Regions from separate parts of the Rhizobium sp. Root491 genome, predicted to be linked through region 3. Evidence: predicted binding sites of a transcription regulator. Region 3 holds the regulator's gene; each other region holds the start of a gene.
The links. Region 3 encodes LexA, which represses DNA repair genes until DNA is damaged. Its sites were predicted from a motif close to TGTTCNNNNTGTGTTCNG; they were not measured.
Positions count from the first base shown of each region.

Region 1 (10,598 bases), 1.1 Mb from region 3:
ACTGTTCCTGATATTGCCTGTCGTCGTGGCATTCATGACGTCCACCCATACGGCGGCGGAGATCCACCGCAGCGGCCTGACACTCATTCCGGGCGACAATTTCGTCGGAACCTATGAAAAGGTCCTGACGCAGAAGGGCGGCTTCACCGGGCAGATCACCGGTCTCAACATGGTGCTCAACTCGCTGATCCTCGGCATCGGTTTTGCCGTCGGCAAGATCGTCCTGTCGATGATGGCAGCCTATGCGATCGTCTATTTCCGGTTCCGGTTTGCAACGCTTGCCTTCTGGATCATCTTCACCACCCTGCTTCTGCCGCTCGAAGTACGCATCATGCCGTCCTATGAGGTGATGAGCAAACTCGGCCTCTTGAACTCCTATACCGGTCTGATTGTGCCGCTTCTGGCGTCTGCGACGGGCACCTTCTATTTCCGGCAGTTCTTCAAATCCATTCCTGAAGAATTGCTGGAAGCCGCTCGCATCGACGGTGCGGGCCCGGTCAAGTTCTTCATTGATGTGATCATCCCGCTTTCCCGTACCATGATGGCGGCGATCTTCATCATCATGTTCGTTTACGGCTGGAACCAGTACCTCTGGCCCATGCTGATGACCACGGACGAGAGTTTCTTCACCCTGATGCGCGGCATCAAGTCGATCCTGCAAGTCTGGGTCGGTTCGCAAATCCCCGATTACAACGAAGCTTTCGCGCTTGCCGTTCTGGCCATGCTGCCGCCTGTGATGATCGTCGTGATCTTCCAGCGCTGGTTCATCAAGGGCCTGACGGAAAGCGACAAATAAGGAAACCGAAAATGGCCGCGATAGAAATCAGTCAGGTCTGCAAGGATTATCATGGCGGCGTGCGTGCCGTGCATCACGTCGATATCGACATCAGGGACGGCGAGTTCATTGTTCTCGTCGGTCCCTCCGGCTGCGGCAAGTCCACGCTCCTGCGTATGGTGGCCGGACTTGAGGATATTTCCGAAGGCACGGTGAAGATCGGTGACCGGGTGGTCAACCAGGTAGATCCGGCTGACCGGGATATCGCCATGGTGTTCCAGAACTATGCGCTCTATCCGCATATGTCGGTGCGCCAGAACCTGGAATACGGGTTGAAGAACCGCAGGACGCCGAAGGCGGAGATCGATGCGCGCGTGGCCGAGGCCGCCCGCATGCTCCAGCTCGAACCCTATCTGGAGCGCAAGCCGCGCGCCCTTTCTGGCGGCCAGCGTCAGCGAGTCGCCATGGGCCGCGCCATCGTGCGCAAACCGGCCGCCTTCCTGTTTGATGAGCCCCTGTCCAACCTTGATGCCAAACTGCGCGTTTCCATGCGCGGCGAGATCAAGCGCCTGCAAAAGCGCCTCGGCACCACTTCGATCTACGTCACGCACGATCAGCTGGAAGCCATGACGCTGGCAGATCGTCTGGTGGTGCTGAACGGCGGCCGCATCGAACAGATCGGCGCACCGCTTGAGGTCTATCACGCCCCCGCTTCCACCTTTGTCGCAAGCTTCATCGGTTCTCCCGCCATGAACCTGCTGAACGGCGAGTTGCATGGGGATAGCCTTGCGGTCGGGCCGTCGCTGATCGCGCTCAACGGTTTCGCCCCCATCTCCGGCCCGGTTACTGTGGGCATGCGGGCGGAAGATTTCCGCCTGGCGGCGGCAGGTGAGCTCGGTTTTTCGCTACGCGTCGAGTATATCGAGGAACTCGGCTCGCAGCGTCTTATCCACGGCATGATCGGCGACCAGAACCTGACTGTGGCGTTTTCGCCGGAGGTCGAGATTCCGGCTACCTTGTCGGTCGCCATATCTCCGGACAAGCTGCACTTCTTCTCCAGCCAGACCGGTAAGCGCATAGCGGGCAAGGCGGAACAGGCTGTGGCGCAGCCCGTGCAGTTGGCAACGGCCTGAGTGGACGATAAGAAATCGGCGCGATGACTAAAATTGCGCCGATTGTCAAAACCGCTTCGTTACGATCCCGATGATAGAAGATCTCCAATATTTCACGGGGGTTTTCTAATATGCCTTTGAAGATGATGTTCGCGGCGGCTGCCACCATGGCCATCCGCACGGTGCCGATATTGTCCGCCTCTTTGCGCCGGGCAAAAGACGAGAGCGTGGTTAGCGCGTCCTGCACCGATTTGCGGCTGCAGCCGGCCCCCATCAACCCCGACTGGATAATTTCCGGTGATCCTCAGGCGCGTGCGGCGGATCATTCCAGAAGCGGAGACCGCGCCTCCAGCACAGCCATGTGGGATTGTACGGCGGGCGAGTTCCGATGGTTCTTCGGTTGGGACGAGACCGTCTATATCCTTGAGGGTGAGGTGCATGTGACGGCGGAAGACGGCACAGTCAGTATCCTGCGGGTGGGTGACGTCGCTTATTTCCGCGCGGGAACATGGGCCACCTGGCGCGTGGATGAGTATGTCCGCAAGGTTGCCTTCATGCGCCGCCCTTTCCCCACGGCGCTGGCTCTGGCCTACCGGGTCAAGAACAAGCTGTTTGCCGGTCGTTCCTACAAGCTGGCGGCCTGAACTGGTAAAACACTCCGGCAGGTGGGGCTCTGCGCAGCGCCACCTGCGGAATTGTGAAGGTTCAATAAAACTCACAAAAAGCACCCCTCGCAGCAGTTGCGTTTGAATGGTCGCTGCCCTACATCTTCAGGGTTTTCTGAAGCATTTCCGGGTCTCTTCCGGTCCTGCGGGGAATCGCGAACAGACGAGGCAATGGGCACGGCGGAACCGCGAAGCGTCCGCATGCTGCAAGAGGAAGATGCGCATGGCGAAGATCAAGAACGTCGCGATCCAGATGGATCATGTCTCCGGCATCAATATCGCCGGCGACTCCACCTTCGCCATGAGCCTTGAGGCGCAGGCACGTGGATACCGGCTGTTTCACTATACCCCCGAACGCCTCTCCATGCGCGATGGCAAGATCTACGCGACCGTCGAACAGATGGAACTGCGCGATATCAAGGGCGACCATTTTTCGCTCTCGGAGCCGGAGCGGGTCGATCTCTCGACCATGGATGTCATTCATCTGCGCCAGGATCCGCCATTCGACATGGCCTACATCACCTCGACCCATTTGCTCGAGCGCATTCATCCCAAAACGCTTGTTGTCAACGATCCCGCCTGGGTCCGCAACTCGCCGGAAAAGATTTTCGTCACCGAATTTGCCGATCTGATGCCGAAGACGCTGATCACCAAGGATGTCTCTGAAATCGCCCGCTTCCGCAATGAAATGGGCGATATCATCCTCAAGCCGCTTTATGGCAATGGTGGTGCAGGCGTCTTCCATTCCGCGCGGGACGACCGCAATTTCTCATCGCTGCTGGAAATGTTCGGCCAGATGTTCCGCGAACCCTATATCGCCCAGGAATACTTGCCGGATGTTCGCAAGGGCGACAAGCGTATCCTTCTGGTGGATGGCGAGCCCGTGGGCGCGATCAATCGCGTGCCGGCGGAAAATGATGCCCGCTCCAACATGCATGCCGGCGGCCGCCCGGAGCCAACGGAACTCACCGCGCGTGAGAAGGAAATCTGCCGCCGTATCGGCCCCGCCCTGCGCGAGCGCGGTTTCCTGTTCGTTGGCATCGATGTGATCGGCGATTACCTCACGGAAATCAACGTCACCTCACCGACAGGCATTCGTGAAGTGCAGAAATTCGGCGGTGCCGATGTGGCAAGCCTGTTGTGGGATGCGATCGAGAAAAAGCGCGAAGCACAGGATTTCTGAGGCAATTTCCTCGCCACCTGCGTTTGTTCCGCGTGCACAACTCTATACAACTGAAATACACCGTTCGCGCGAAATTGTTCGCTTAATGTTCTTGTTTTATTCTTTGCTCTGTGGCAGGTTACTTGAGAGTGGCCGCCATCGGGGCATAATGCTTTGATGTTGTGGCCGGTTTGCGGGGGCAGGCCATGGTGGCACGGGTCAATACGGTTGCATTTCAGGGAATAGAGGGTGTGCCGGTCGAGGTGCAGGTGATGGTCGCACCCGGAAAGGTCGGCATCCAGATTGTCGGCCTGCCAGACAAGGCGGTGGCGGAAAGCCGGGAGCGGGTGCAGGCCGCGCTCCACGCCTCCGGTCTGGCGCTGCCGGCAAAAAAAGTCACGGTCAATCTGGCGCCTGCGGATTTGCCCAAGGAAGGATCGCATTTCGATCTTCCGATCGCTTTGGGTCTCATGGCCGCGTTGGGAGCGATCCCGGCGGAAGCGCTCGGGCAATATGTAGTTCTCGGCGAACTCAATCTCGATGGCACCATCGGCACGGTTTCGGGCGCTCTGCCCGCGGCCATCGGTGCCAATGCGCTCGGGAAGGGTTTGATTTGCCCGGCTGATAGCGGGCCGGAAGCAGCCTGGGCCGGGGCTGGCATCGATATTCTCGCCCCACGCAGCCTTATTGCGCTTGCCAACCATTTTCGCGGCACCCAGCTTCTCTCCCGCCCGATGCCCGCGATCCGCGCCAATCCGGTCAATTTGCCGGATCTGGCCGATATCAAGGGGCAGGAGACGGCCCGGCGCGCGTTGGAAGTGGCAGCGGCCGGTGGCCATAATCTCCTGATGGTTGGCCCGCCCGGCTCCGGCAAATCCATGCTCGCCGCGCGCTTGCCCTCAATTCTGCCACCGCTCGAGGCTGCGGAATTGCTGGAAGTGTCCATGGTCCATTCCATCGCCGGCCAATTATCCGGCGGCAAGCTGTCGGACCGCAGACCGTTTCGCACGCCACACCATTCCGCCACCATGGCCGCGCTGATCGGCGGAGGGCTGCGTGCCAAGCCGGGTGAGGCTTCACTTGCCCACCACGGCGTTCTTTTCCTCGATGAGTTCCCGGAGTTTGCGCCACAGGTGCTGGATGCGCTGCGCCAGCCGCTGGAAACGGGCGAATGCATCGTTGCCCGTGCCAATCACCGCGTCACCTATCCGGCGGAAATCCAGCTTGTCGCTGCGATGAACCCCTGCCGGTGCGGCAGAGCGGGGGAGCCGGGTTTCACTTGCGCCAGAGGGCCACGTTGCATGACAGATTATCAGGCCCGCATTTCCGGCCCGCTGATGGATCGCATCGATATCCGCATCGACGTTCCCGCCGTCTCCGCCACTGACCTCATCCGTCCCATGACTGCCGAACCGAGTTCGGTGGTGGCCGCCCGTGTCGCTCGCGCCCGCCTTGCGCAGCAGGAGCGTTATGCGGCGGCGGGCTCTTCAGGCATTCGCACCAACGCTCGCTGCACGACAACGCTGATCGAAAAATATGCGGAGCCCGATGCTTCCGGGCTGCAATTGCTGCGCGATGCTGCCGAACAATTGAAGTTCTCCGCACGCGGTTATCATCGCATTCTCAAGGTCGCCCGCACATTGGCTGATTTGGACGGCAAACAAACTGTCGGACGTATCCATGTGGCGGAAGCCATTTCATACCGCATTGCCGGTGAAAGACTGACGGCGGCGGCATAAGCGGCCTTCCTTCGCCCTTTATCGGCTAAAACAATTGTGCCGCTGGCGGATGGCCGGCGGCACAATCGGTCATTGCGGTCAGGCGCGCGTTTGCGGCCTGACCGAAGAGGAACGGCTTAAAGCCCAAGCCCTTCGAAAAGGGCGGTCGAAAGGTAACGTTCCGCGAAGGAGGGAATGATGACGACGATATTCTTGCCGGCATTTTCCTCACGTGCGCCGACCTTGATCGCCGCTGCGAGTGCCGCGCCCGAGGAGATGCCGACGGGTACGCCTTCCAGCTTCGCCACCAGACGGGCGATTTCAAAAGCGTCGTCATTGGTCACGGTGACGATTTCGTCATAGATTCCAGTGTCGAGGATCGCGGGTGCAAAACCGGCGCCGATGCCCTGGATCTTGTGCGGACCGGGGTTGCCACCGGAAAGAACCGGGCTGTCGGCTGGCTCGACGGCAATGACCTTCACCTCCGGCTTGCGGGATTTCAGCACCTGGCCCGTACCGGTGATAGTGCCACCCGTACCGATGCCCGAAACAAAAATATCGACAGCACCCTCGGTGTCGTTCCAGATTTCTTCCGCTGTCGTCTTGCGATGAATATCCGGGTTTGCGGGGTTTTCGAACTGCTGGGGAATAATCGCGTCTGGCAGGGTTTCGGCCAGTTCCTGCGCCTTGGCGATGGCGCCCTTCATGCCCTTCGGGCCTTCGGTCAACACCAGTTCCGCGCCCAGCAAGGCCAGCATTTTCCGGCGTTCGACCGACATCGTTTCCGGCATGGTCAAGATCAGCTTGTAACCCTTGGCGGCGGCGGCAAAGGCTAGCGCAATGCCCGTGTTGCCGGAGGTCGGCTCAACCAGCGTCGTTTTGCCGGGGGTGATCTTGCCCTGGGCTTCCAGCGCTTCGATCATGGCAACGCCAATGCGGTCTTTCACGGAGGCGATGGGGTTGAAGAACTCCAGCTTGGCGAGAAGATTGGCCTTCACGCCCTTTTCCCTCGCCAGCTTGTCCAGCCGCACGATCGGCGTATCGCCGATTGTTTCGGTGATGGAGGAATAGACGCGTCCGCGTCCGGGCTTTCTGGCTTCGGGCATGATGCTCTCCTGTATGAAGGCCACACGATGTGTGGCCGCAAGATTTCAGCGGCAGAATAGGAGCAATAGTCTTGTCAGGCCAGCGAACGTTCGTCCTAATATCGTCTGATTACCGGAAAAAATTCACGATAAATCAGGCAAATGCACGAAATCGTTTCAGGTGCTGCGGATCGCGATCATGGTCGCCGTTCCCGCCAGAATTCCCGCCGCGGTGCGGTTGAGGATCGTCAACGCACTTGGCCGTTTCAGGAGGTTGCGCGCCTTGGCAGCAAGCAGGATGTAAGGCAGGAGAACGGCCATCAACACGACGAAGGTCAGCGCCAGAAGTGTCGCATATTCCGATGGGCCGATCATGCGGATGTCGATCAGCGTCGGCACCAGCGCCACATAAAACAGCATGGTTTTTGGATTACCCAGCGTGATCAGCAGGCCGGACAGAAACGACATGGGAATGCTGGTGCTTTTTTTTGCCTTCAGGTCCTGTGGCAAGAGGCCGGCGGTCCAGAGCTTCCATGCGATATAGAGAAGATAGGCTGCGCCGGCAAACTTCAGGACCATGAAGGCCTCCTGAAAAGTCTGCGCCACGAAGGCGAGGCCGAGGATCACGCCGGTCAGGTAGATCATGTCGCCCAGCACCAGCCCGAGGCCCATGAAGAAGGTTTCCCGAAACCCCGATCCAAGCGCCCGCGCCACAATCGCCGTCATGCCGGGGCCGGGAATGGCAGCGGCGATGAAGAGTGCGGTGCCATAGGCAAGAAGGGTCGTCAGCGTCATGGTCATTTTCCCCGAAAATCCGCCAGATCAATAGCGAAAATCAGGGGTGAAAACAATCGCCCATAAAGGGGGCTGGTCAAAGCCCCGTGGAGCCGAAACCACCGGCACCGCGTGCCGTCTCGGATGTTTCGGCCACTTCGCTGACTGCCACCTGCGTAACTGGTGCAATCACCATCTGTGCGATGCGCATGCCGCGCTCGATGACAAAATCGGCCTGCCCCAGATTGGCGAGAATGACCTTCACTTCGCCGCGATAGTCGCTGTCCACCGTGCCGGGGGAATTGAGGCAGGTGATGCCGTTCTTGATGGCGAGGCCGGAGCGCGGACGGATTTGCGCCTCATAGCCTTGTGGAACCTCGAAGACGAAACCGGTCGGCACCAGCGCCCGTTCGCCCGGCTGCAAAGTCAGCGGTTCATCGGCCGGCACTGCGGCGCGCAGGTCCATTCCGGCGGCGCCACGGGTTTCATAGGAAGGCAATTCGAGGTCTGCGCCATTGGCGAGACGCACAAGCCGGAGGAGGGGGCGATTATCATTTTGAACGGTCATGCGGCATTAGTTTGCCGAGATCGCGGCAAGGTCAATTGCAAATGCGGGCCTGAAACGCTAGATACCCCGCAATTCCACAGGATTTGTCAGATGGCCGAAACACTTGCCGAGGCGGTCTCCCGCCGCCGCACCTTTGCTATTATTGCGCACCCGGACGCGGGTAAGACCACGCTTACGGAAAAACTGCTGCTGTTCGGCGGAGCGATCCAGCTTGCCGGTGAGGTGAAGGCGAAGAAGGATCGCATCCAGACCCGTTCGGACTGGATGAAGATCGAGCGCGAGCGCGGCATTTCGGTCGTCACTTCGGTCATGACCTTCGAATATAACGACCGCGTCTTCAACATCCTCGATACGCCCGGCCACGAAGACTTTGCCGATGACACCTACCGCACGCTGACGGCGGTGGATGCGGCGATCATGGTCATCGATGCCGCCAAGGGTATCGAGCCGCGCACGCTGAAGCTTTTCGAAGTTTGCCGCATGCGCGATATTCCGATCATCACCTTCATCAACAAGATGGACCGCGAAAGCCGCGATCCCTTCGAGATTCTGGACGAGGTCGAGGAAAAGCTGGCGCTCGATACCGCGCCGATCACCTGGCCGGTCGGCCGGGCGAAGAGCTTCTGTGGCGCTTACAATCTTGCTGAAAACACCTTTCGTGGCAACGACACGCAGGTGGATGGCCTTTCGGTCAACGGCCCTCAGGCTGTCGCCGATCGTCTGCCGGAAAATGAGCGCAAGGTCTTTATCGAGGAAACGGAACTGGCTCTGGAAGCCTGCCGCCCCTTCGACCGTCAGGCGTTCCTGGAAGGTCACATGACGCCAGTATTCTTCGGTTCGGCGCTGCGCAATTTCGGTGTGCGCGACCTCATCAATGCGCTGGGTGATTTCGCCCCGCCGCCGCGCGATCAGGTGGCGGATACCCGCACCGTGCATGCGGCGGAAGACAAGATGACGGCCTTCGTGTTCAAGATTCAGGCCAATATGGATCCCAACCATCGCGACCGCATCGCGTTTGCCCGCATCTGCTCCGGCAAGCTGGAGCGCGGCATGAAGGCTCGGCTGTCGCGCACCGGCAAGCTCATGGGGCTGACCGCACCGCAATTCTTCTTCGCGTCACAGCGCCAGCTGGCCGATACCGCCTTTGCGGGCGATGTGGTCGGCATTCCCAACCACGGCACGCTGCGCATCGGTGATACGCTGACCGAGGGTGAAAACCTCGTATTCCAGGGCGTGCCGAACTTCTCGCCGGAAATCCTGCGCCGCGTGCGCTTGGAAGACGCGATGAAGGCGAAGAAGCTGAAGGAAGCTTTGCAGCAGATGGCGGAAGAAGGTGTCGTGCAGCTCTTTTCGCCAGAAGATGGCTCGCCCGCCATCGTCGGCGTTGTCGGCGCGCTGCAGCTCGATGTGTTGAAGGAACGGCTGATGGGCGAATATGGCCTGCCGGTCTCGTTTGAAATGTCTCGCTTTTCCGTCTGCCGCTGGATCTCGTCCGATCAGCCGGCGGAAATGGACAAGTTCCTCAACGTCAAGCGCGGCGATATCGCTCGCGATCTGGATGGCGATCCGGTGTTTCTGGCGCAGGATGCCTTCTCGCTGCGGTATGAATCCGAGCGGTTTCCGGCGATCAAGATGGTCGCGATCAAGGAATATCACGTTGCCAAGGCGGCGTGATATCAGCCGGATTGCACTTTGAATGCCAAGGGCTTAGTTTCCCGGTTAAACGGGAAACTGGTCCGGCATCATGACGCTTTCAGGCAAACATATTCTCCTCATCATCTCCGGCGGCATCGCGGCCTATAAGAGCCTCGACCTCATCCGCCGTCTGAAAGAGCGCGGCGCGAAGGTGACGCCAGTCATGACGAAGGGCGCACAGGAATTCGTCACTCCGCTTGCTGTTGGCGCACTGTCCGCCACCCACGTCTTCACCGAGCTTTTTTCGAGGCAGGACGAGCAGGATGTCGGGCATATCCGGCTCGCACGCGAATGCGACCTCGTGCTGGTCGCGCCCGCCACCGCTGATCTGATGGCGAAGATGGCGAATGGTTTGGCTGATGATCTTGCCTCCACGATCCTTCTGGCGACCGATCGGAAGGTGCTGGTCGCACCTGCCATGAACCCAAAAATGTGGTCGGCAAAGCCAACGGTGCGCAATGTCGAAACGCTGAAAAAAGACGGCGTGTTTGTCATCGGCCCTATGGCAGGCGAAATGGCGGAGAAGGGCGAGGCTGGTCTTGGTCGTATGGCGGAGCCTTTGCAGATCGTCCAAGGCGTCGAGGCTTTGCTGGATGGCGGGCCAAAGCCTTTAAAAGGCAGAACGGCGATCGTTACCTCCGGCCCCACCCATGAGCCGATCGATCCGGTGCGTTACATCGCCAACCGCTCCTCCGGCAAGCAGGGCCATGCCATCGCAGCTGCGCTTGCGGAATTGGGTGCGGAGGTAACGCTGGTCTCGGGTCCCGTCACGATTGCCGATCCGGCGGGCGTTGCAACGGTCCATGTCGAGCGTGCCGAGGAGATGCGCGATGCGGTGATTTCAAGGCTGCCGGTGGATATCGCCGTCATGGTCGCCGCTGTCGCCGACTGGCGGGTGGCGGGTTCTTCGGAGCAGAAGATCAAAAAGCAGCCGGGCGATGCCCCGCCTGCGCTGCAACTTATGGAAAACCCCGATATTCTCAAAACCGTCGGCCACCACGAAAAGCGCCCGAAGCTGGTGGTGGGTTTCGCCGCCGAGACGCA
Region 1 is NZ_LMFF01000001.1:1,119,965-1,130,562, reverse strand. It holds gene ugpE (sn-glycerol-3-phosphate ABC transporter permease UgpE) at 1-796, shown strand, start outside; gene ASD46_RS05585 (sn-glycerol-3-phosphate import ATP-binding protein UgpC) at 808-1,908, shown strand; gene ASD46_RS05580 (cupin domain-containing protein) at 2,019-2,531, shown strand; gene gshB (glutathione synthase) at 2,776-3,735, shown strand; gene ASD46_RS05570 (YifB family Mg chelatase-like AAA ATPase) at 3,921-5,453, shown strand; gene cysK (cysteine synthase A) at 5,570-6,538, opposite strand; gene ASD46_RS05560 (LysE family translocator) at 6,695-7,312, opposite strand; gene dut (dUTP diphosphatase) at 7,389-7,859, opposite strand; gene ASD46_RS05550 (peptide chain release factor 3) at 7,950-9,533, shown strand; gene coaBC (bifunctional phosphopantothenoylcysteine decarboxylase/phosphopantothenate--cysteine ligase CoaBC) at 9,604-10,598, shown strand, end outside.
Region 1: the regulator LexA is predicted to act here: its motif matches at 3,811-3,828, upstream of ASD46_RS05570 (YifB family Mg chelatase-like AAA ATPase).

Region 2 (10,598 bases), on a different contig from region 3:
CAACAGTCGTCGTCACGCGTAGCTTGCCGCTCGGCTTCTCCGTCGTTTCGGTCAGTTGCATCTTGACGGTTTCGAGCTTCAGCAACACGTCGTGGGCGGTGCGATACAGCAGTTCGCCCTGCTCGGTGAGGATAAGACCTCTGGCGTGGCGGTGAAACAGCTTCACGCCAACATCCTGTTCCAGCGCGCTGACCTGGCGGCTGATGGCCGACTGGGACAAATGCAGCTTGTCGGCAGCGTGGGTGAAAGACCCCGCTTCGGCTGCGGCATGAAAAATGCGCAGTTTATCCCAGTCCAATGGCATTGCCATGCCTATCCTGCCTTTCGGTTATTCGGCTGCTACCGCAAGCGGCTGCTGCGCGGTGAGGTACCGTTCTGCTTCAAGGGCGGCCATACAGCCCATACCGGCGGCGGTGATGGCCTGACGGTATATGTCGTCGGTAACGTCGCCGGCGGCGAAAATACCTTCCACGTCGGTAGCGGTGGAATCGGGCGCGGTCCACATGTAGCCATTGTCCTTCAGCTTCACCTTGCCCTTGAACAGTTCGACGGCCGGCGCGTGGCCGATGGCGACGAAGACGCCGTCGATGGGCGTATCGCTGATCACACCGGTCTTGGTGTCACGCAGTCGCACACCCGAAACAGAGGGTGGCATTGGCGGCTTGGCGGGAGCGCCGGTGATTTCGGCGATTTCCGTGTTCCACAGAATCTTGACGTTTTCCTTGGCGAAGAGCCGTTCCTGAAGGATTTTCTCCGAGCGGAAACTGTCGCGGCGGTGCACGACGGTTACGGACTTGGCGATATGGGCGAGATAGAGCGCTTCCTCCACGGCAGAGTTGCCGCCGCCGACCACGATCACATCCTTGTTGCGATAGAAGAAACCGTCGCAGGTGGCGCAGGCGGAAACGCCGAAGCCCTGAAAGTGCTGCTCACTCTCGATACCGAGCCACTTGGCCTTTGCGCCTGTTGCGATGATCAGCGTGTCGGCGGTCCAGACCTGACCGGAATCGGTCTTGACCACGAAGGGGCGCGTGTTGGTTTCGACTTCGGTCACGAGGTCGCTGACGATTTCCGCACCCACATGCGTCGCCTGCTTCAGCATCTGGTCCATCAGCCAGGGGCCCTGGATCGGATCGGCAAAGCCCGGATAGTTTTCGACATCGGTGGTGATCATCAGCTGGCCACCCTGTTCCATGCCGGCAATCAGCACGGGTTTCAGCATTGCGCGGGCCGCGTAGATCGCCGCGGTATAACCGGCGGGACCAGAGCCAATGATCAATACCTTGGTATGGCGGGCAGACATGGAAACAATCCTTTTTAAAGTAGCGGGGCCTTTCGGCAGCAGAACATTCCAGCCGCAGCACGGTGGACAGGCCGCAACCCCTTCGTTGCCCGGTATTTAAGGTTGTCTAGTGCCTTTATTCAAGGGCAGCCTTGCGTTACCAACAAGGCAGTTGTGGATGCGCGCGCAATTTTGTGACCGGCCGGCGGCATATTGTTGCGAATCCTGCGCCTGGTAGTACAAGGAAGTTCTCCGGCTTAACGAGGAACCTCTCCGTGACCAGCGTCGAACTCGATGCCATCGATCTGAAAATCCTGCGCGAATTGCAGCGCGACGGGCGCATGACCAACGTGGAGCTGGCCGAACGGGTCGGTATTTCCGCGCCGCCGTGCCTCAGGCGCGTCCGCAAGCTGGAAGAAGCCGACGTGATCGAGGGTTATCACGCCATGTTGAACGCGCCGAAGCTCGGTTTCGATCTCGTTGCCTTCTGCATGGTCGGCCTCAAGCGCCAGTCGGACAGCAATCTGAAAGCCTTTGCAGCGGCGACGGCCGGATGGTCGCTGGTGCGCCAGGCCTGGATGGTATCCGGCGAAAGCGATTTCCTTCTGCATTGCATCGCCAGAAACCTGACCGAGTTTCAGGATTTCGTCATCGAGGTTCTGACAGCGGACGAAAACGTCGACACCGTGCGCACCATGCTCACCATCCGTCAGGTCAAGCGCGTCGGTCTGGTGGAAATCTGATCGGCGGACCTTTGAGTGATTGCGCCGGCGCTTACCCGCGCCGCAACGCGTCGTAGATATTGCCGAGGCTTGTCGCCTCTTTTTCCAGCGGAAATGCAGTGCGCACATGCGAAAGTCCGGCACGGGCATGGTCCCTGGCGAGAGCAGGATCGGCAAGATAGGTTTTAATGGCATCCCGCAGGGACGCGTAGTCGCCGGCCTCAACGACCATGCCTGTCTCGCCCTTGACGATCATTTCCTCATAAGCGCCGGCATTGCTGGCAACGACAGCCGTCTCGGACGCCATGGCTTCCAGTGGTGTCAGGCCAAAGCCCTCGTTGCGTGACGGTGCGACATAGAGGGTTAGCCGCCGATACCAGGGCTTGATGTCGTCCACCTCGCCCTGAAACGCGATGCGGTCCGCAAGGCCGGCTGCTGCGACATCGGCCACGAGCTTGTCGGCGAAGGCCTTGTGCTCTGCGGTCACGCGGCCGGAGATGACGGCCGTCCATTCGGGATAGTTGGGTAGAAGTTCGATCATGGCGCGCACGAAAAGGTCTGTTCCCTTCTGGTGGCGCACCCGTCCGAAACATCCGATGAGAAATTGCCCCGGCAGGCCGGTCGAAGCGATCGTATCCTCCGGGCCGGTTGCGGGATGAAACAGCTCGGTATCGACGCCATGCATGACGACGCTGTGTGGTACTTCCAGAAACGAGCCTGAGCGGCCGCTTGTCGCGACGACCGCATCCATTTTTGAAATCAGAAAGCGGGTATAGGCGGAATGTCGCCTTTGCGCCGCCGAGGTGAACATCAGCTTCACCTTCATGCGCAGCACGTCACGCATGAGAATACCCGGCAACATTTCGAGATTGCGGCGGGCGTGCCAGATGCGCGGACCGCTGAGCGGGCCGTTTTGCCAGAGCCGCCACAGATCACGGAAGCGCACATGTGGCAGATGCTGCGGCAGGCCGGGGCCGATGACGGCCACCTTCTGACCCAGCCGGTTTTGTACCGGAATAAGCTGAACGATGGTGGAGGTAACGCCGGAGAGCCTGCGCTTGAAGTTCGGCGCAAGCACCTGCACATCTTTCAGACTGGCGTGGGACAAGATGGGCTTCCGTCTTTGCGGCTAAGGCAGGATGTTCAGTTCAGGATATCAATGCAATGCGCCCGAGGGGCGCATTGCATGAAAGGGCAGATCAGCCCCACTGTACGGCGAGAATCTCGTAACCCTTGGCGCCGCCCGGTGCGTTGACTTCGATGCTGTCACCGACTTCCTTGCCGATGAGGGCGCGGGCGATGGGCGAGGAAATGGAAATGCGTCCAGCCTTCACATCGGCTTCCTGGTCGCCAACGATCTGATAGATTCTCTCCTCGTCGCTATCCTCGTCGATCAGCTTGACGGTGGCGCCGAACTTGATCTTGGAACCGGACATCTTGGAAAGGTCGATGACTTCCGCGCGTGCGGTCAAGTCTTCGAGTTCAGTGATGCGGCCTTCGTTATGGCTCTGGGCTTCCTTGGCAGCGTGGTATTCGGCATTTTCCGAAAGGTCGCCATGGGCGCGCGCCTCCGCAATTGCCTCGATGATACGGGGACGCTCCTCCTGCTGGCGAAAGCGCAGCTCCTCCTGCAGCTTGATGAATCCACCGTGCGTCATCGGTACTTTTTCTACCATTTTTTTATCCTTCGCAGTCCTGTCGCTTTACTTGCAGACACAAAAAGAAACAGGTTCCGGAGGGGAACTCCGGAACCATGCCAAAATCATAACTAAGCCGACTATATCAGAAGACGACAACGAAATGCCAGCAAATTTGAGACGGGCATTTTCTTGCATTCGTTCAGGGCTTTAACAGATGAGATTGACATTTTTCAATAGAACATATAGTGAACATAACCATGAAGAAGTCAATCAGGCAACGGCTGGCCATTCTTTCCGATGCGGCCAAATACGATGCGTCCTGTGCCGCCAGCGGCACGACGAAACGCAGCTCTGCTGCATCCGGCGGACTTGGCTCCACGGAGGGGTCGGGCATATGCCATGCCTATGCGCCGGACGGGCGCTGCATTTCGCTCCTGAAGATACTGCTCACCAATTTCTGTATCTATGATTGCGCCTATTGCATCAATCGTTCTTCGAGCAATGTCGAGCGGGCGCGGTTTACTGCCGAGGAGGTGGTGTGGCTGACGCTGGAGTTCTATCGGCGCAACTATATCGAGGGGCTGTTTCTCTCTTCCGGTATTATCCGCTCTTCCGATCATACGATGGAAGAGATGGTGCGGGTGGCGCGGGAACTGCGCGTCACGCATGGCTTTCGCGGCTACATCCATCTGAAATCCATTCCCGAAGCATCGCCAAAGCTTATTGAGGAAGCGGGGCTTTACGCCGACCGGCTGTCGATCAACATCGAATTGCCGACTGATAGCGGCGTCAGCCGTTTTGCGCCGGAAAAGCAGCCCGCCAATATTCGCCGCTCGATGGCTGATATCCGTCTGAAGATCGAGGAGGCGGGGGAGCCGACCGTCAGGACGCGAAAGACCAAACGTTTTGCGCCTGCAGGACAGAGCACGCAGATGATCGTTGGGGCGGATGGGGCTGATGACAGCACCATTCTGTCCACGAGCGCTCGACTTTATGGCAGCTATGGTTTGCGGCGCGTCTATTATTCGGCTTTCAGCCCCATTCCGGATTCGTCGAAGAACCTGCCGCTCATCAAGCCGCCTTTGATGCGGGAACACAGGCTTTATCAGGCCGACTGGCTTTATCGTTTTTATGGGTTCGACATTGGTGAAATAACCGCGATCGGCGGTAACGGAATGCTCGATCTCGATATAGATCCGAAGCTTGCCTGGGCGCTGAAAAATCGCGACCGTTTTCCAGTGGACGTGAACGTGGCGGATCGCGAAATATTGCTGCGCGTGCCCGGCTTCGGTACCAAGACGGTCGCCTCGATCCTGTCTTCACGCCGGTTTCGACGGTTGCGGTTGGAGGATATTGCCCGCTTCGGCGTTTCCCTGAAAAAGGTGAAGGCCTTCATCGTTGCCGACGGCTGGACGCCGGGCAAGCTGACCGAACGGCCGGATTTGCGAGCGATGTTTGCTCCGCAGCCCGAACAATTATCGCTGCTGTGATGTACGGCCCGGTTCTGGAAGGGCGGGGCGATTTCGGCGAGTGGCGTGATGCGGCGCGCGCGGCTCTCGCCGCCAATGTGCCGCCGGAGGCGATTGACTGGCGGTTGCGGGATGAGAAAGCCGGGCTTCTCGATTTTGCCGGAGAGCCTTTGCCGGCGGCCCGTGCGGATGACGTGCAGGTGTCCGCTCCAGCCTCCTTCGTGACTTTGGCGCAAGCGATTATCTGTCATAGCGATCCGGGTCGTTTCGCACTGCTTTACCGGTTGCTGTGGCGGCTGAAGCGGGATCGCGCCCTGTTGCAGTTCAAGTCCGATGCGGATGTTTCCGAAGCCCGGCAGCTTGAAAAATCGGTCCGCCGCGATTGTCACAAGATGACGGCCTTTGTTCGCTTCAAGGAATTATCCTTGCCGCAGGGGAAGGGTGGGCGGCGGCGCTTCGTCGCATGGTTCGAGCCGGATCACTTCATCGTCGAGCGCACGGCCCCGTTTTTCCAGCGGCGGTTCACGGATATGGACTGGCTGATCGCGACACCGAACGGCTCCGCGTGGTGGGACGGAAACGTGCTGGAGACATCGCGGCAGGCCGCGTCCAAGCCTGAGCTGACGGATGAAACGGACGAGCTGTGGCGAACCTATTATGCCAACATATTCAATCCGGCGCGTCTGAAGATAAAAGCGATGACGGCAGAGATGCCAAAGAAATACTGGAAAAATTTGCCGGAAGCCGAGCTTATTCCAGGTCTCGTTCTCGGTGCCGAGGCGCGGGTGCTGGAGATGGCGGCAAAGGCTGCGAGCCAGCCGCAACCATTCCATCACCGCCTGCAGGCCGCGGCCTCTGCGCGTGAAGAGCCGCCACCGGCGCCGGACGGTACGCTCGCTTCATTGGCGCGGGAGGCTGGCCAATGCACGCGCTGCGCCCTGCATTGCAAGGCAACGCAGACAGTATTCGGCATGGGACCTGAAGATGCGAAAGTGATGATCGTCGGGGAACAGCCGGGAGATCACGAGGATCTTGCCGGAAAACCTTTCGTCGGTCCCGCTGGTCAGCTGTTCGACCGGACGTTGGTTGACGCCGGTATTGACCGAAAAAAGCTTTATGTCACCAACGCCGTCAAACACTTCAAATACGAGGCCCGCGGCAAGCGGCGCATTCACCAGCGACCGGATGCGGGCGAGGTGCAGCAATGCCGCTGGTGGCTTAACAAGGAAATCGAGCTGGTACGGCCGAAGCTTATCGTTGCCATGGGTGCAACTGCGCTTTATGCGCTGACAGGCGGAAAGGAAAAGGTCTCGGAGGTTCGGGGTCGCCCGATACCGATGCAGGAAGGGCGGACGCTTTTTGTTACGGTGCATCCCTCCTATCTGCTGCGCCTGTCTGATTCGCGGCAGAAAGAGGACGAAATGCTGCGCTTCAGAAAGGATATTGCGTTTATAAGATAATTCTAATAGTCTTTCCTATGTATTTCTATATTATAATTTGTATTTATTTTAATTATCGTTGACATAATTTACCGTTTATTTGCTGGTTATTTTTATTGAAACTTTATACTTAATACTATAATCGCGCATATTGAATTTATTTATTATGTGGACAAATTATGCTAGGCGAACTTGATCTTGCGACAGTCATACTGATGCAAAAATGTTCTTACATTGTCGGGTTGCTGAGCTTTATGTATCTCCAGCTGACAAATGGCGGTTTGCGCGGTCCGGTTGCTCTCGCGGCCGGTTTTTCCGCCATGACGATAGGCTCCACGCTCGCGGGTTACGGTGAATGGGGGATAATGTCGCCGGCTTTCTGGCAGCTCGGCAGCATCGTCTTCGGTATTGTGGGTTATGCGCTGATCTGGCTCGGCCTGAAAATCCTGAGCGACGGGCGCTTTGTCGGCCCACGAACCCTATTCGTTGCCTGTCTCATTACCGTACTGGCGATTGTCCTCGCACAGCAAGTGGCCGACAATAACGCTTATCGTGCGGCCCTGTTCAATGGCTGCGCCGCTCTGGCCTATCTTGCGGGGGCGGGCGGGCTTTTCGCCAGGTGGCGCAAGGAGCCGCTTCTGTCCCGTCTGGCGCTTGGCGCGATCACCGGCATTTCCGGCCTGATTTCGTTGTCGGTGGTGAAAAGTATGCTTTTCCCCGACTACGCCACCATCAATCTGGTCAATGCGTTTTTCTTCATCATCATGTTGAACTTTGCCATCGCGCTGTTCGTGATGATGCTGGTGGCCGAGCGGTCAGAACGGAAACTGCTGGTTCTCGCCAACACCGATCCTCTGACGGGCGTCAAGAACCGCCGCTTCTTTTTCCAGGCCATGCCGGCGGTGCCCGATCCCACCGATGCGGCCATGCTGCTCGATATCGACCACTTCAAGTCGATCAACGATCGCTTCGGGCATGCCGTCGGCGATAGTGTTCTTCAGGAAGTGGCAAAGCGCATCGGCGGAAGCATACGCGGCGCTGATTTGCTGGCGCGTTATGGCGGCGAGGAATTCATCATATTTCTGCCGGGTGCCGGTGTGCAAAAGGCCTGCATGATCGGCGAGCGTATTCGTGATGCGGTTTCGGTAAACGAGGTCGATTGCGGCGGTTTGCGTGTCGGCGTGACGATCAGCATCGGCGTCGCAACCAGCGGCGATATGCGCTGCGATCTTCAGACCCTGGCGGAAATGGCGGACCGCGCCCTTTACCGCGCCAAGACGGATGGGCGCAATTGCGTGCGCGAAGCCCTGGCGGCGTGAGGCTTTTGAGCTTTTTGTGAGACAATGCAAAACGCCGCAGGCATGACCCGCGGCGTTTCCATGATCTTTGTTGTCGGCTGATTTTACAGGAAGTAGCTCTGCAAGGGCTTCACTTCCAGATTGCCGGCCTTAAGCGCCTTGATGGCAAGGGCTGCTGCTTCCGCACCGGCCATCGTCGTGTAGTAGGGCACCTTCTGCATCAGCGTTGCGCGGCGCAGCGACTTCGAGTCGGAAATCGCCTTGTTGCTGTCGGTGGTGTTGATGACCAGCTGGACCTGCCGGTTGCGGATGGCGTCTTCGATATGCGGACGACCTTCCTGCACCTTGTTGATCTTCTCGGCGTTGATGCCCTGTTCAGCAAGGAAACGCTGGGTGCCGCCGGTTGCCAGTACCCTGAAGCCGCTCTCGACCAGAATACGGATTGCGGGCAATACGCGGTCCTTGTCGTCGTCGCGCACCGAGACGAAGACGGTGCCGGAGCGCGGCAGGTCGACGCCGGCGCCGAGCTGGCTCTTGGCGAAGGCGAGTGCGAAATCCGTGTCGAGGCCGATGACTTCGCCGGTCGAGCGCATTTCCGGTCCGAGCAGAATGTCGACGCCGGGGAAGCGGGCGAACGGGAAAACGGCTTCCTTGACGGCGATGTGCTTCAGGTTGCGCGGATCGGGTTTCTTGCCGTAAGCGGCAATCGCCGCATCAAGCTTTTCGCCGGCCATGACGCGGGCAGCGATCTTGGCGATCGGCGCACCGATGGTTTTTGCAACGAAGGGCACCGTGCGCGAGGCGCGCGGGTTGACTTCGAGAACGTAGATCGTGCCGTCCTTGATCGCGTACTGAACGTTCATCAGGCCACCGACGTTGAGCGCCTTTGCAAGCGCCGTCGTCTGGCGTTCCAGCTCGTCGAGGGTTTCCTTGCTCAGCGAACGGGAAGGCAGCGAGCAGGCCGAGTCGCCCGAGTGGATACCGGCTTCTTCGATGTGCTCCATGATGCCCGACACGAAGACGTTTTCGCCGTCGCACAGTGCATCGACGTCGACTTCGACGGCGTTGGTCAGGTAGCTGTCGAACAGAAGCGGGTTCTTGCCGAGCAGGGTGTTGATCTGGCCGGTCTTGTCGTTCGGGTAACGCTGCTTGATGTCTTCTGGCACTAGGCCCGGAACCGTGTCGAGCAGATAGGTCTGGAGCTGGCCTTCCGAATGGATGATCTGCATGGCGCGGCCACCCAGAACATAGGACGGACGCACGACCAGCGGGAAGCCGATTTCCGAAGCGACGAGGCGCGCCTGTTCAACCGAATAGGCAATGCCGTTGTTCGGCTGGGCGAGGTCGAGCTTCATCAGCAGCTTCTGGAAGCGGTCGCGGTCTTCGGCAAGGTCGATCATGTCAGGCGCGGTGCCGAGGATCGGGATACCGTTCTTTTCCAGCGCTTCGGCCAGCTTCAGCGGCGTCTGGCCGCCGAACTGCACGATGACGCCGACCAGTTCGCCCTTTTCCTGTTCGGCGCGCATGATCTCGATCACGTCTTCGGCCGTCAGCGGTTCGAAATAGAGGCGGTCGGAAGTGTCGTAGTCGGTCGAAACCGTTTCCGGGTTGCAGTTGATCATGATCGCTTCGAAGCCTGCATCCTTCAGCGCGAAGGCAGCATGGCAGCAGCAATAGTCGAACTCGATGCCCTGGCCGATACGGTTCGGACCGCCGCCGAGGATGACGACCTTCTTGCGGTCGGAAACCTGCGCTTCAGAGCGGGCGGCGCCGACGAAGGGGATTTCATAGGTCGAATACATGTAGGCGGTGGGCGAGGCGAATTCTGCCGCGCAGGTATCGATGCGCTTGAAGACCGGGCGAACATTGAGGCTGTTGCGCAGCTCGGCCACTTCCTTCGGGCGCTTGCCCGTCAGAATTGCCAGGCGGGCGTCGGAAAAGCCCATGGCTTTGAGCATGCGCAGGTTCTCTGCGTCCTGCGGCAGGCCTTGCTCACGGACACGGGCTTCCATGTCCACAATTGCCTTGAACTGGGCGATGAACCAGGGGTCGATCTTCGAGTTTTCGTGGACTTCTTCTTCCGTCATTCCCATGCGCAGCGCCTGGGCGACCATGCGCAGGCGATCCGGCGTTGGCGTGCCGATGGCGGCGCGGATGGCGTTCTTGGAGCCTTCGCCCTCTTCAAAGCCGGGGATTTCGATTTCATCGAGACCGGTGAGGCCAGTTTCCATGCCGCGCAGCGCCTTTTGCAGCGATTCTGCGAAGGTGCGGCCGATGGCCATGACTTCACCGACGGACTTCATGGCCGTTGTGAGGATCGGGGAGGCGCCCGGGAACTTCTCAAAGGCGAAACGCGGGATCTTGGTGACGACGTAGTCGATCGACGGTTCGAACGAGGCAGGCGTCGCGCCGCCGGTGATATCGTTTTCCAGCTCGTCGAGCGTATAGCCGATGGCGAGCTTGGCGGCGATCTTGGCGATCGGGAAGCCGGTTGCCTTGGAGGCGAGAGCGGACGAGCGCGAAACGCGCGGGTTCATTTCGATGACGACGAGGCGGCCGTCTTTCGGGTTGACGGCGAACTGCACGTTCGAGCCGCCGGTTTCCACGCCGATCTCACGCAGCACCGCAATCGAGGCGTTGCGCATGATCTGGTATTCCTTGTCGGTCAGCGTCAGCGCTGGCGCAACGGTGATGGAGTCGCCGGTGTGGACGCCCATCGGATCGATGTTTTCGATGGAGCAGATGATG
Region 2 is NZ_LMFF01000015.1:167,198-177,795, forward strand. It holds gene ASD46_RS17505 (LysR family transcriptional regulator VtlR) at 1-304, opposite strand, end outside; gene trxB (thioredoxin-disulfide reductase) at 329-1,303, opposite strand; gene ASD46_RS17515 (Lrp/AsnC family transcriptional regulator) at 1,558-2,025, shown strand; gene ASD46_RS17520 (glycosyltransferase family 4 protein) at 2,057-3,112, opposite strand; gene greA (transcription elongation factor GreA) at 3,204-3,680, opposite strand; gene ASD46_RS17530 (putative DNA modification/repair radical SAM protein) at 3,902-5,134, shown strand; gene ASD46_RS17535 (UdgX family uracil-DNA binding protein) at 5,134-6,573, shown strand; gene ASD46_RS17540 (GGDEF domain-containing protein) at 6,732-7,871, shown strand; gene carB (carbamoyl-phosphate synthase large subunit) at 7,955-10,598, opposite strand, start outside.
Region 2: the regulator LexA is predicted to act here: its motif matches at 3,879-3,896, upstream of ASD46_RS17530 (putative DNA modification/repair radical SAM protein).

Region 3 (10,598 bases):
TTGTCGCCTTCCTTTTTAAGCCATTTGGAAAGCGTGCCTTCCTCCATGGTCGGGGAAAGGGCGGGCATAAGAATTTCTACTGGCATGGGTTTCCCTTTCCCGATCAGAGCAGAATGTCGGTGTAGAGCTCGGATACATCCGGCTCTGGGTCGTTCTGGGCGAAGTCTGCGCTATCGGCGACGATATCACGGACATCCTTGTCGATGGCCTTCAACTCGTCTTCACTTGCCCAGCCCTGCTCCAGAAGCCGTGCCTTGACCTGCTCGATCGGGTCATGTTCGGAGCGCATCTTCTGCACTTCGTCTTTCGAACGGTATTTCGCCGGGTCGGACATGGAGTGACCACGGTAACGGTAGGTCAGCATTTCCAGAATGATCGGACCCTTGCCGGAGCGGCAATGTTCCAGCGCCTGATCGGCGGCGGCCTTTACGGCGCGCACATCCATGCCATCCACCTGGATGCCGGGAATGCCGAAGGACTGGCCGCGCAGCGAATAGTTCGACTGTGCGGTGGCGCGGGCGGTCGAGGTGCCCATGGCGTAACGGTTGTTTTCAACGATATAGATGATCGGCAGTTTCCAGAGAGCGGCCATGTTGAAGCTCTCGTAGACCTGACCCTGGTTGGCGGCGCCGTCACCGAAATATGTCACGGAGACATTGTCGTTGCCGCGATATTTATTGGCGAAGGCAAGACCGGTTCCGAGCGAAACCTGCGCACCGACGATGCCGTGGCCGCCGTAGAAATGCTTCTCCTTGGAGAACATGTGCATCGAGCCGCCCTTGCCTTTCGACAGGCCGCCCTTGCGGCCGGTCAACTCAGCCATGACGCCACGCGCGCTCATGCCCAGAGCCAACATATGGCCGTGGTCACGGTAAGCGGTGATCACCTGATCGCCTTCCTTCTGAGACATCTGCATGCCGACAACAACGGCTTCCTGACCGATGTAGAGGTGACAGAAACCACCGATGAAGCCCATGCCGTAAAGCTGGCCGGCCTTTTCCTCGAAGCGACGGATGAGAAGCATCTCACGATAGGCGTGAAGCTCTTCTTCCTTAGAAAAGTCCGGGCTGTTCTTACCGGTGAATTCGCCTGCAGCCTTTGCCGTTGTCTTTCGGCCGGATACGGACGCGGTTTTTCGCGGCGCCATTCATCCCTCCCTGAGTTGCCGTTTGAATGGATAGATTGGCGCGTACCATATTCAAGAAAATGCCATGCAGCAATGCTTTAAACGCATGGCACATATTCACGCTAAAGTGCTGTGAATAAATCACAAATCATTAATTAACTTGATTTCGGTTAATTAGAAGTAGGTATTCATGATGACAATTTCGTCCGTACGGGACATATTCAACTGATAACGGGAAATCTCGTCAATCATGTCACGTTCGAGAGAACCGTCGCTCAATAATTCGACCTGCCGCTCCAGCGCAACGCGCGCCTGCGTGAGCTTGGCAAGCTCTGCCGTTCTGGCAATACGCTGCCGCTCCAGCCGCTCCGTCGCCTGAAGGCCGAAGTCGCCGTGGATGGAATGATAACCGAAATAGGAAAGAAAAGCGATCGTAATGGCCGGAACGATCAAACGGCCGAATCGTCTCTTTTTATGATGTCTGGTCCACATGCCGGAGAGAAGCCTTAAAACGCATAATGTGAGTCTCGAGACTAATGCGGATTGTTTAACTATCCGTTGACCTTAAATTCCGCGCGGCTGATAGACGCAAAAAAGCCCGCCAGAGGCGGGCTAATAATGACGAAGATATCAGAGAGAGTTCGTTAGCCGAGCGTGATCCGGCATCAAGCCACAGCGCGTCTTCGCCGTGAAAAGAGTCCTTTCAACCCAGGGACCTGGGCTGACTGAACCCCGGATCAACTCGGGAGTAAGCAGTGCGGATAAACCGCCCATCCCTGAGACTGGCCCGCCAGGCGGCGGGCCATATCGCGAAACCCGAACGCGGATTATCCGCGCAGGATCGAACGGCCGGCGTAAGCAGCCTGCGGGCCCAGCATTTCTTCAATGCGGATAAGCTGGTTGTACTTTGCGAGCCGGTCGGAACGGGCAAGCGAGCCGGTCTTGATCTGACCGCAGTTGGTTGCGACCGCGAGATCGGCGATGGTGGAATCTTCCGTTTCGCCCGAACGGTGCGACATGACGGCGGTGTAACCTGCCTTGTGCGCCGTTTCGACTGCGTCCAGCGTCTCGGAAAGCGAACCGATCTGGTTGACCTTGACGAGGATGGAGTTGGCGACACCCATCTTGATACCGTCGCGAAGGCGGGCGGAGTTGGTGACGAAAAGATCGTCGCCCACCAGCTGGCACTTGTTGCCAATGAGATCGGTCAGCGCCTTCCAGCCATCCCAGTCGTCTTCAGCCATGCCATCTTCGACGGAGATGATCGGATATTTCGCCACGAGCTCGGCCAGGTATTCGGCCTGCTCGATCGGCGAACGGGTCTTGCCTTCGCCTTCATAAACGTAATTGCCGTTCTTGAAGAATTCGGTCGCCGCACAGTCGAGACCGATGAACATGTCGTCGCCTGGACGGTAGCCAGCCTTTTCGATCGACTTCATGATGAAATCGAGTGCTGCCGGCGCGCTTTCGAGACCCGGTGCAAAACCGCCCTCATCGCCGACATTGGTGTTGTGGCCCTGTGCGGACAGTTCTTTTTTCAGCGTATGGAAGACTTCGGAGCCCATGCGCACGGCTTCGCGAATGTTTTCTGCGCCGACCGGCAGGATCATGAATTCTTGGAAGTCGATGGGGTTATCGGCATGCGCGCCGCCGTTGATGATGTTCATCATCGGAACCGGCAGCAGATGCGCGTTCGGGCCGCCGACATAACGGTAAAGCGGCAGGCCGGAGGCTTCAGCGGCAGCCTTCGCAACGGCGAGCGACACGCCGAGGATGGCGTTGGCGCCGATGCGCGACTTGTTCGGCGTGCCGTCGAGCGCGATCATCATCTGGTCGATCTGGATCTGGTTTTCAGCGTCGAAACCGCCAATCGCGTCGAAGATTTCCGTATTGACGGCTTCGACCGCCTTTTCCACGCCCTTGCCGAGATAACGCTTGCCGCCATCGCGCAGTTCAACCGCCTCATGCGCGCCGGTGGAGGCGCCGGAGGGAACGGCGGCACGGCCCATGGAGCCGTCTTCGAGATAAACGTCGACTTCAACGGTCGGATTGCCGCGGCTGTCGAGAATTTCGCGCGCGATGATATCGGTAATGGCAGTCATGGTCTCTCCCTTGGGAATGGAACAGATATTTTCCGTCGCCTGTCTTAGACGATGGCGAAGAAATTACAATGACGGTGGGCAGCGGAAACGGCCCGCCCGCCATTAAAATCGATTGGCACAAAAGTGCCCGCCGTCACGGTCAGCCGCTCAGGCTTTCGTAATCGTGTCGAAAGCCAGAAGCTTTTCGAGCAGTTTCGGCATGTCCTTCAGGTGGACCATGTTAGGGCCGTCTGACGGCGCATTGTCCGGATCCTCATGGGTCTCGATGAAGAGACCAGCCACGCCAACCGCAACGGCCGCACGCGCCAACGTCTCGACGAATTCGCGCTGGCCACCTGTGGAGCCGCCCTGCCCGCCCGGCTGCTGCACCGAATGGGTGGCATCGAACACGACAGGTGCGCCGAGCGCTGCCATGATCGGCAAAGAGCGCATGTCGGAAACCAGCGTGTTGTAACCGAAGGACGCGCCGCGCTCGCACAACATCACATTCGGATTGCCGCTCTCATTGAGCTTGGCGAGCACGTTCTTCATGTCCCAGGGCGCCAGAAACTGGCCTTTCTTGACGTTGATGACGCGGCCGGTCTTGGCGGCGGCAACGAGAAGATCGGTCTGGCGGCTGAGGAACGCCGGAATCTGCAGCACGTCCACTACCTCGGAAACGATGGCGCATTGCTCTTCCGTGTGGATGTCGGTCAGAACAGGAAAACCGAATTCCTTTTTGAGATCGGTAAAAACCTGCATCGCGTTATCCAGGCCGATGCCGCGTTTTCCGGAAAGCGAAGTGCGGTTCGCCTTGTCGAAAGAGGACTTGTAGACAAGCCCTATTCCCAGCTTGTCGCAAAGCTCCTTCAGGACGCCAGCGATCATGAAGGCATGTTCGCGGCTTTCCATCTGGCACGGACCGGCAATCAGCGAAAACCGCTCGGTATTCGAGAAGGAAACCTTGCTGGCGCCGTCGCCGGCAGTGACTTTAAGATTGTTCGTAACGCTCATCATTTTTCCTCGAAGGCGAAGGCAACGCCCTGACCGGGTGCCGCGGGCACTACCAGACGGCCGTCCGCTTTTGCGCAGGACACGCCATTAGCAGCAAGCACCGCCTCTGTCACGGCAAGATCGTGTGACGAAAAGACGATGCCCGCGCCGCGCAATCCGCCTTCGTTGCCATCCTGAGCACTCAGGGCCTGCCCGCCGAAAGGCGGTTTTCCGGTCAATCTGATGCTGGCATTGCCGGTCGCAAAAACAATATCACCGCCCGGAGACCTTTTGCCTTCACAGCCAAACACTGTCTCGATCAGGCCCGCCACCTTCATATTGCCGCCGGAAAACAGGACGATTTCACTCAGGCCGGTGACACCATTGGCGTGGCGCTCCAGCATGGTGCGATCGCCCGGAAGGGCTTGAACCCGTTGACAACTGAACAAAAAGAAATCCGCGGCCGCCCCGCTTGCAGCAAAAGCAAGCCGGAACGCCGCCTCGCCTTGCGAGCCATCCGGCATCCGAACAGGCCGCGAAAACTCGAAAACATCGCCCGCCGAAAGGCCGGCTGCCCGAAACCGCTCATGGTCAACCAAGGCGTCTTCAGTCCTGGCGACAAGAGCCGAAAAACCCTCCTGCCCGTCCCGTTGCCGGAAGGCCACATCCCTGCCAGTGAACACATCACCCCTCTCTATTGACGCATTATATTTAGCCGGATCAGCAATTGCGAGCGGCTCCAGATAGGTGCCATCGGCGAAAAATACGCAGGCATTTTGGGTGCCGAAAGGATGCAGAGCCTCCGGCGCAACCGTAAAGCCAAGACTGACGAGGCGCTTCACGGCGACGCCTATGACTTCCACGGGCAAAACGAGATGGTCAACGCTATAGGGTTTCGTCATGAAAATGTATCCTGCTGGCCTTCCGCCCGGAGCATGCCGGGACGGTTTCGACCGCACAAAAGCACAATTGCGTGCTATGAGGCAAATCATCACAGCAACAGATGGCACCTTCACGAAATTTTAGGGGATTGCAGAACACATATGGAACATATAGTGTTCGTTCTGTATTTGTTTCGCGACTTCCACTACGATTCTAAAGGGTGTTTTCCTCATGCTCACGCGCAAACAGCAGGAATTGCTTCTCTTCATTCATGAACGAATGAAAGAGTCCGGCGTGCCGCCCTCCTTCGATGAAATGAAGGACGCACTCGATCTTGCTTCGAAATCCGGCATCCACCGCCTGATAACCGCTCTCGAAGAGCGCGGGTTCATTCGTCGGCTACCGAATAGAGCCCGGGCGCTGGAAGTCATCAAGCTGCCCGAGGCTTATACGCCGGGTGCAAGGCCGCAGCGCGGCTTTTCGCCGAGCGTTATCGAAGGCAGCCTTGGCAAGCCCAAGACGCCGGAACCGGCCCCTGCCCCCAAGACGCCGGCCAATGATCTGGGCGGGGCTGTCACCGTGCCGGTCATGGGCCGCATCGCTGCGGGCGTGCCGATTTCCGCCATCCAGAACAACACCCATGATGTGGCCGTGCCAGTAGACATGCTTGGCACGGGCGAACATTACGCTCTTGAGGTCAAGGGTGATTCGATGATCGAGGCCGGCATTTTCGACGGCGACACAGTCATCATCCGCAACGGCAACACCGCCAATCCCGGGGATATCGTTGTGGCTCTGGTGGATGACGAGGAAGCCACGCTGAAGCGCTTCCGCCGCAAGGGAGCCTCCATTGCGCTCGAGGCGGCAAACCCAGCCTATGAGACCCGTATCTTCGGGCCCGACCGGGTGAAAATTCAGGGCAAACTGGTGGGGCTGATCCGCCGCTACCATTGATCTTATCAAACCGAACGTATTCACTTTACAATAGGCGTCATCGTGAAGATGGCGCCTATATATGGTTTGGCTGTTTCCAAACGTGGCGTGCTTTAGCGGGTGCACGAACATATGCGCCATTCAGCCTGTGCGCGTTGCCCTTTCCAAACTAAGTTCCTGCTCCATAAAGATGCTTCGGTTTCGCTACAGGCGTGGTGGCGAATGGGCTGCTCGCTGTAATTGTCGAAGCGATCCCATCCGCTGTTTTTTAGCGACGTTGTTCTGTCGTGTTGCGCAGTCAGTTTTAGTCGTCACCAAAGGGTGACTTATCGCAAGGCGCGCTCTCAGCGGCCCCACATCACCATTCATCAACGGCGTTTATGGGAGCCATGGATAATTTTCGATATTCCGTGAACGCTTGGCAGGTGTAGAAATACGCGTCATATCCGGGAGATACGCCATGTACGATCTTTATATAGCCAACAAGAACTATTCTTCATGGTCGCTGCGGCCGTGGGTATTGATGCGCACGCTCGGTATCGCCTTTGATGAAAAGCTCATTCCGTTCGGCGAAGGCGTCTCCTTCTCCTCCTTTTCGCCGACAGGCAAGGTGCCCTGCCTAGTCGACGAGGGCATGACGGTTTGGGAAACGCTTTCGATCGTCGAATATCTTGCCGAAAGACACCAGGGTGTCTGGGCAAGCGACAAGCATGCGAGGGCCTGGTCGCGTTCGGCCGCAAGTGAGATGCATGCCGGCTTTTCCTCGCTGCGCAATCTCTATCCCATGTCGGTGGGCATTCGGGTCAAACCCAGGGGCGGCGATGCCGGGCTTAAAGCCGATATAAAGCGGATCGATGCGTTGTGGAGCGAGGGTCTCACAAAATTCGGCGGGCCATATCTTGCCGGTCAAAAGTTCACGGCGGTCGATGCTTTCTTCTGCCCGGTTGCATTCCGTTTCCAGACCTATGGCAGCGCGGATCTTTCGCCAGCAGCGAAAGCCTATTGCGACCGGCTGCTCGCCCTGCCTGCCATGCAAGAATGGTACGAGGCCGGTTTGAAGGAGAGCTGGCGCGACGCTGGTCATGAAGAGGAAGTTGGCGGGATCGGCGAATTGACTGAAGATTTGCGCGCCAAGGCCCGATGATCCAAGCTGGCGGCGGTCATTGCGACGCCGCCAGCAGCCGGATGATGGGCTGCGGCAGATCACGGTCGAAACTTCCGCTTTTCCAATCGTAATAACGGTGCTGGCTCCAGGGCCTGTCCGTTCCGGCGATTGCGGCGCGCAGCCCGCTCGCCACACCCTCCTCCCTCTTGTCAGCAAAATCTATTTCCACAGAACCGAGACGCCGCAAGATGTCACGGCTGAGCAGGAGTGCACCCGAGCGGCACTGCGAAAAAGAGGTTCTGCGGGAAACAACGACGATATCGGCAATATCGCAGGCTTTTCCGGCGAAGCGGCCATCGTCCAGAACGACGATCCACTCTCCGCTCGCGGCGCTCGCTACGCACCATATGTCTTTCCTGCAGGTGAAGACGCCAGCTTTGGCGTCTTTGAGCGCCGCCGTCATCTCGCGTACCACCACAGCCATGTCTTCCGGCGACAGTTTCGATCTCGAGTCAGAACCAGCAGTTGCCGTGCTCTCGCCATTTATAAAACCCGGCGGCACGGTTTTTTCCGGCAGCAGCAGTGCCCTTTGCCACTGTCCGTAAACGAAGCTCTGCGGACGGGCTTTTGTGGTTGAGACCTTGCCATCCTCCAGGAGTGCCACCAATTCGCCGTCCTCGTGAATCAATAGATCCGGCAGATCACGATAGGCCGTAACTGCCGACACGCCGAAGGCGAAGAGCAGAAACGGGATGCCAAGAAGCGCAAGCCGGCTGCGCAGCAATGTCAGCGGCAGGAAACCCACCGAAGCCAAACCGATAAACCAGCCATGCGGACGCCCCGTCGCTGCGCTGCCGCCCCAGGAGGCCACCTCGTTTGCAACCTCGATGACGAGTGCCATGCCATAACCCATGATCTTCAGGAACGGCGCATCGAGCCCGAAGGGCATCAGCAGCATGGCGATAAGAGCGAATGGCATGACGATCAGCGACATGAGCGGCATTGCAGCCAGATTGGCGAACAGTCCATAGGTGGTGACACGGTGAAAATGTTCGGCTGAATAGATCGCCGTCGAAAGGCCCCCGATCAGCGACGTCGTGATAACGCCGCCAATGACCGCGCCCATCATTTCCGCCACCTTCAGCCATGCGGGCTTGCGCCCGATGAACAGCCGCTCGCGATCCGTACGCCAACGGCTCCAGAAGGCATAGGCCGAAACAAGCGCTATGGTGGCCGCAAATGACATCTGAAAACTCGGACCCATGATTTCCGAGGGCGAGAAAGCCAGAATGATCAGGGCGGAAATGGCAACGTTTCTGAGGCTGAGTGATGGTTGATCGAAAAGGACCGCGATCAGCATCACAGACATCATCAGCCAGGCGCGCTCGGCGGAAACGGCAAAACCGGAAATCAGATAATAGGCAAGCGTCATCAGCAGTGCCGCGAAAGCCGCGATCTTCTTGACCGGCCAGCGCTGCGCAAAGGCGGGAGACAGGCTGAAAGCCAGTCTCAGGCCAACAAAGAATATGCCGGAGGCCAATGCCATGTTGAGCCCGGATATGGCGACGATATGGGCAAGGCCGGAGAGCCGCAACGCCTCCATCGTCTCCGCCGATATAGCCTGTCTCTCATCGGTGATGATGGAGGCGGCGAAGGCTCCGGCATCACCGCCGATGGTGGTGCGGATGCGTTCGGCAATTGCGCTGCGAAGGCCATAAAGCCGCATATCGGCCCATTCCAACCAACCCTTGTCAGGCCTTGCGTCACCAACGGGTGATACAAGCGCATCCGGTGATTTATAAAAGAAACCGGTCGCGCCTATGCCTTTGAAATAGGACGTGAAGGCGAAGTCGTTCAGTCCCGGCAAGGCCGGGCCGGATGGCGGCGAGAGGCGGACCTTGCCGCGAAGGGTTGCGCCGAGTGCGATCGGCTCGCCTCCGCCACGCGAAAGCACCGATATCCTCTGCGGCGGACGCGACAATGTCGGGTCCGCTGTTGCGGTCAGATCGACGACATATCGCCAGTAGCCGCGTGCATCGACCTCCCGGCGCGCCACAGTGCCGGTGATGGTGGTGGTGACGGGGGTATCCAGCACCACGGTCCCTGCCCTTCGGGTTTCGAAATCTGCCAGAAGCATGCCGAGCAATAAAAAAGCGAAGGGGCCGCAAACCGCCGCCGCAATGCCAGCTTTATATCTCACAAAGAGCGCCAGAACGGCGACAAAAAGAAATGTGGCAATCAAAACGACCGGGGAAGGCGTGGTATCTAGAGAAAACCAGAGTACCGCGCCGCAGCCGATGGAAACGGGAATGAAAAGAAAATCGTGGCCGAATGCGCGCTCCTCGGCCAGGTACGTGGCGATTTTTTCGACCACGGTAGTGTTGCGGTTAATCTCGGGAATAATGGCGGAAGTGTCATATGTTGCCGCATCACTGCTTCGGCGGAGAGGAAACAGAATTTCCCGCGTGCCGGGCAAGTCTCCCTGCATCGTTTTAGCATATTCGAAATGCTGTTTTTCCCCTTGACCGAGCAATCCCCACCGCCCCTTGCCGCACCAAAAACAGGTTTGCAGACCAGCGCTGGGGATTGCAATCCTTTACTTTAACGATGCGTTGACCGAGATTGAATTGCTGCTGCCGGGAAAGCCTGAAGCAACGCGATTGCGTTTGCCGCAATGCACAATTTGACCTTTGGATAGCTTGGCATCCGCGCAAGGATCATATAGCTAATCGGTAGACGCTTAACCGCGGGGCGTATCTCAACGCCCCCACCCGCATGTTTTCGGAGGATCAGTATGACGGAAAAAAGCGCTACAGTGACACTTGGCGAAAAACAGGTCGAACTCCCGGTCAGGGAAGGCACGATTGGACCAAGCGTCGTCGATATCGCCACGCTGTACAAGCACACGGGCTCCTTCACCTACGACCCCGGCTTCACCTCGACAGCCTCCTGCGAATCCAAGATCACCTATATCGATGGTGACGAAGGCGTTCTTCTGCACCGCGGCTTCCCCATCGAGCAGCTTGCCGAACAGGGCGACTTCCTGGAAACCTGCTATCTGCTGCTTTACGGCGAATTGCCGACGGCTGCGCAGAAGAAGGACTTCGACACCCGCGTAACGCGCCACACCATGGTGCACGAGCAGATGAGCCGCTTTTTCACCGGCTACCGTCGCGACGCACATCCGATGGCTGTCATGTGCGGCACGGTCGGCGCTCTCTCGGCCTTCTATCACGACTCGACGGACATTACGGATCCGCATCAGCGCATGGTCGCTTCGCTGCGGATGATCGCGAAAATGCCGACGATCGCCGCCATGGCCTACAAGTACCATATCGGCCAGCCCTTCGTTTACCCGAAGAACGACCTCGATTACGCTTCCAACTTCCTGCACATGTGCTTTGCCGTGCCTTGCGAAGAGTACAAGGTCGATCCGGTTCTGGCCCGCGCCATGGACCGCATCTTCATCCTGCATGCG
Region 3 is NZ_LMFF01000001.1:52,949-63,546, forward strand. It holds gene ASD46_RS00270 (pyruvate dehydrogenase complex E1 component subunit beta) at 1-86, opposite strand, end outside; gene pdhA (pyruvate dehydrogenase (acetyl-transferring) E1 component subunit alpha) at 104-1,147, opposite strand; gene ASD46_RS00280 (FtsB family cell division protein) at 1,301-1,618, opposite strand; gene eno (phosphopyruvate hydratase) at 1,954-3,228, opposite strand; gene kdsA (3-deoxy-8-phosphooctulonate synthase) at 3,376-4,221, opposite strand; gene ASD46_RS00295 (VOC family protein) at 4,221-5,102, opposite strand; gene lexA (transcriptional repressor LexA) at 5,314-6,036, shown strand; gene ASD46_RS00305 (glutathione S-transferase family protein) at 6,476-7,159, shown strand; gene ASD46_RS00310 (ComEC/Rec2 family competence protein) at 7,176-9,608, opposite strand; gene gltA (citrate synthase) at 9,915-10,598, shown strand, end outside.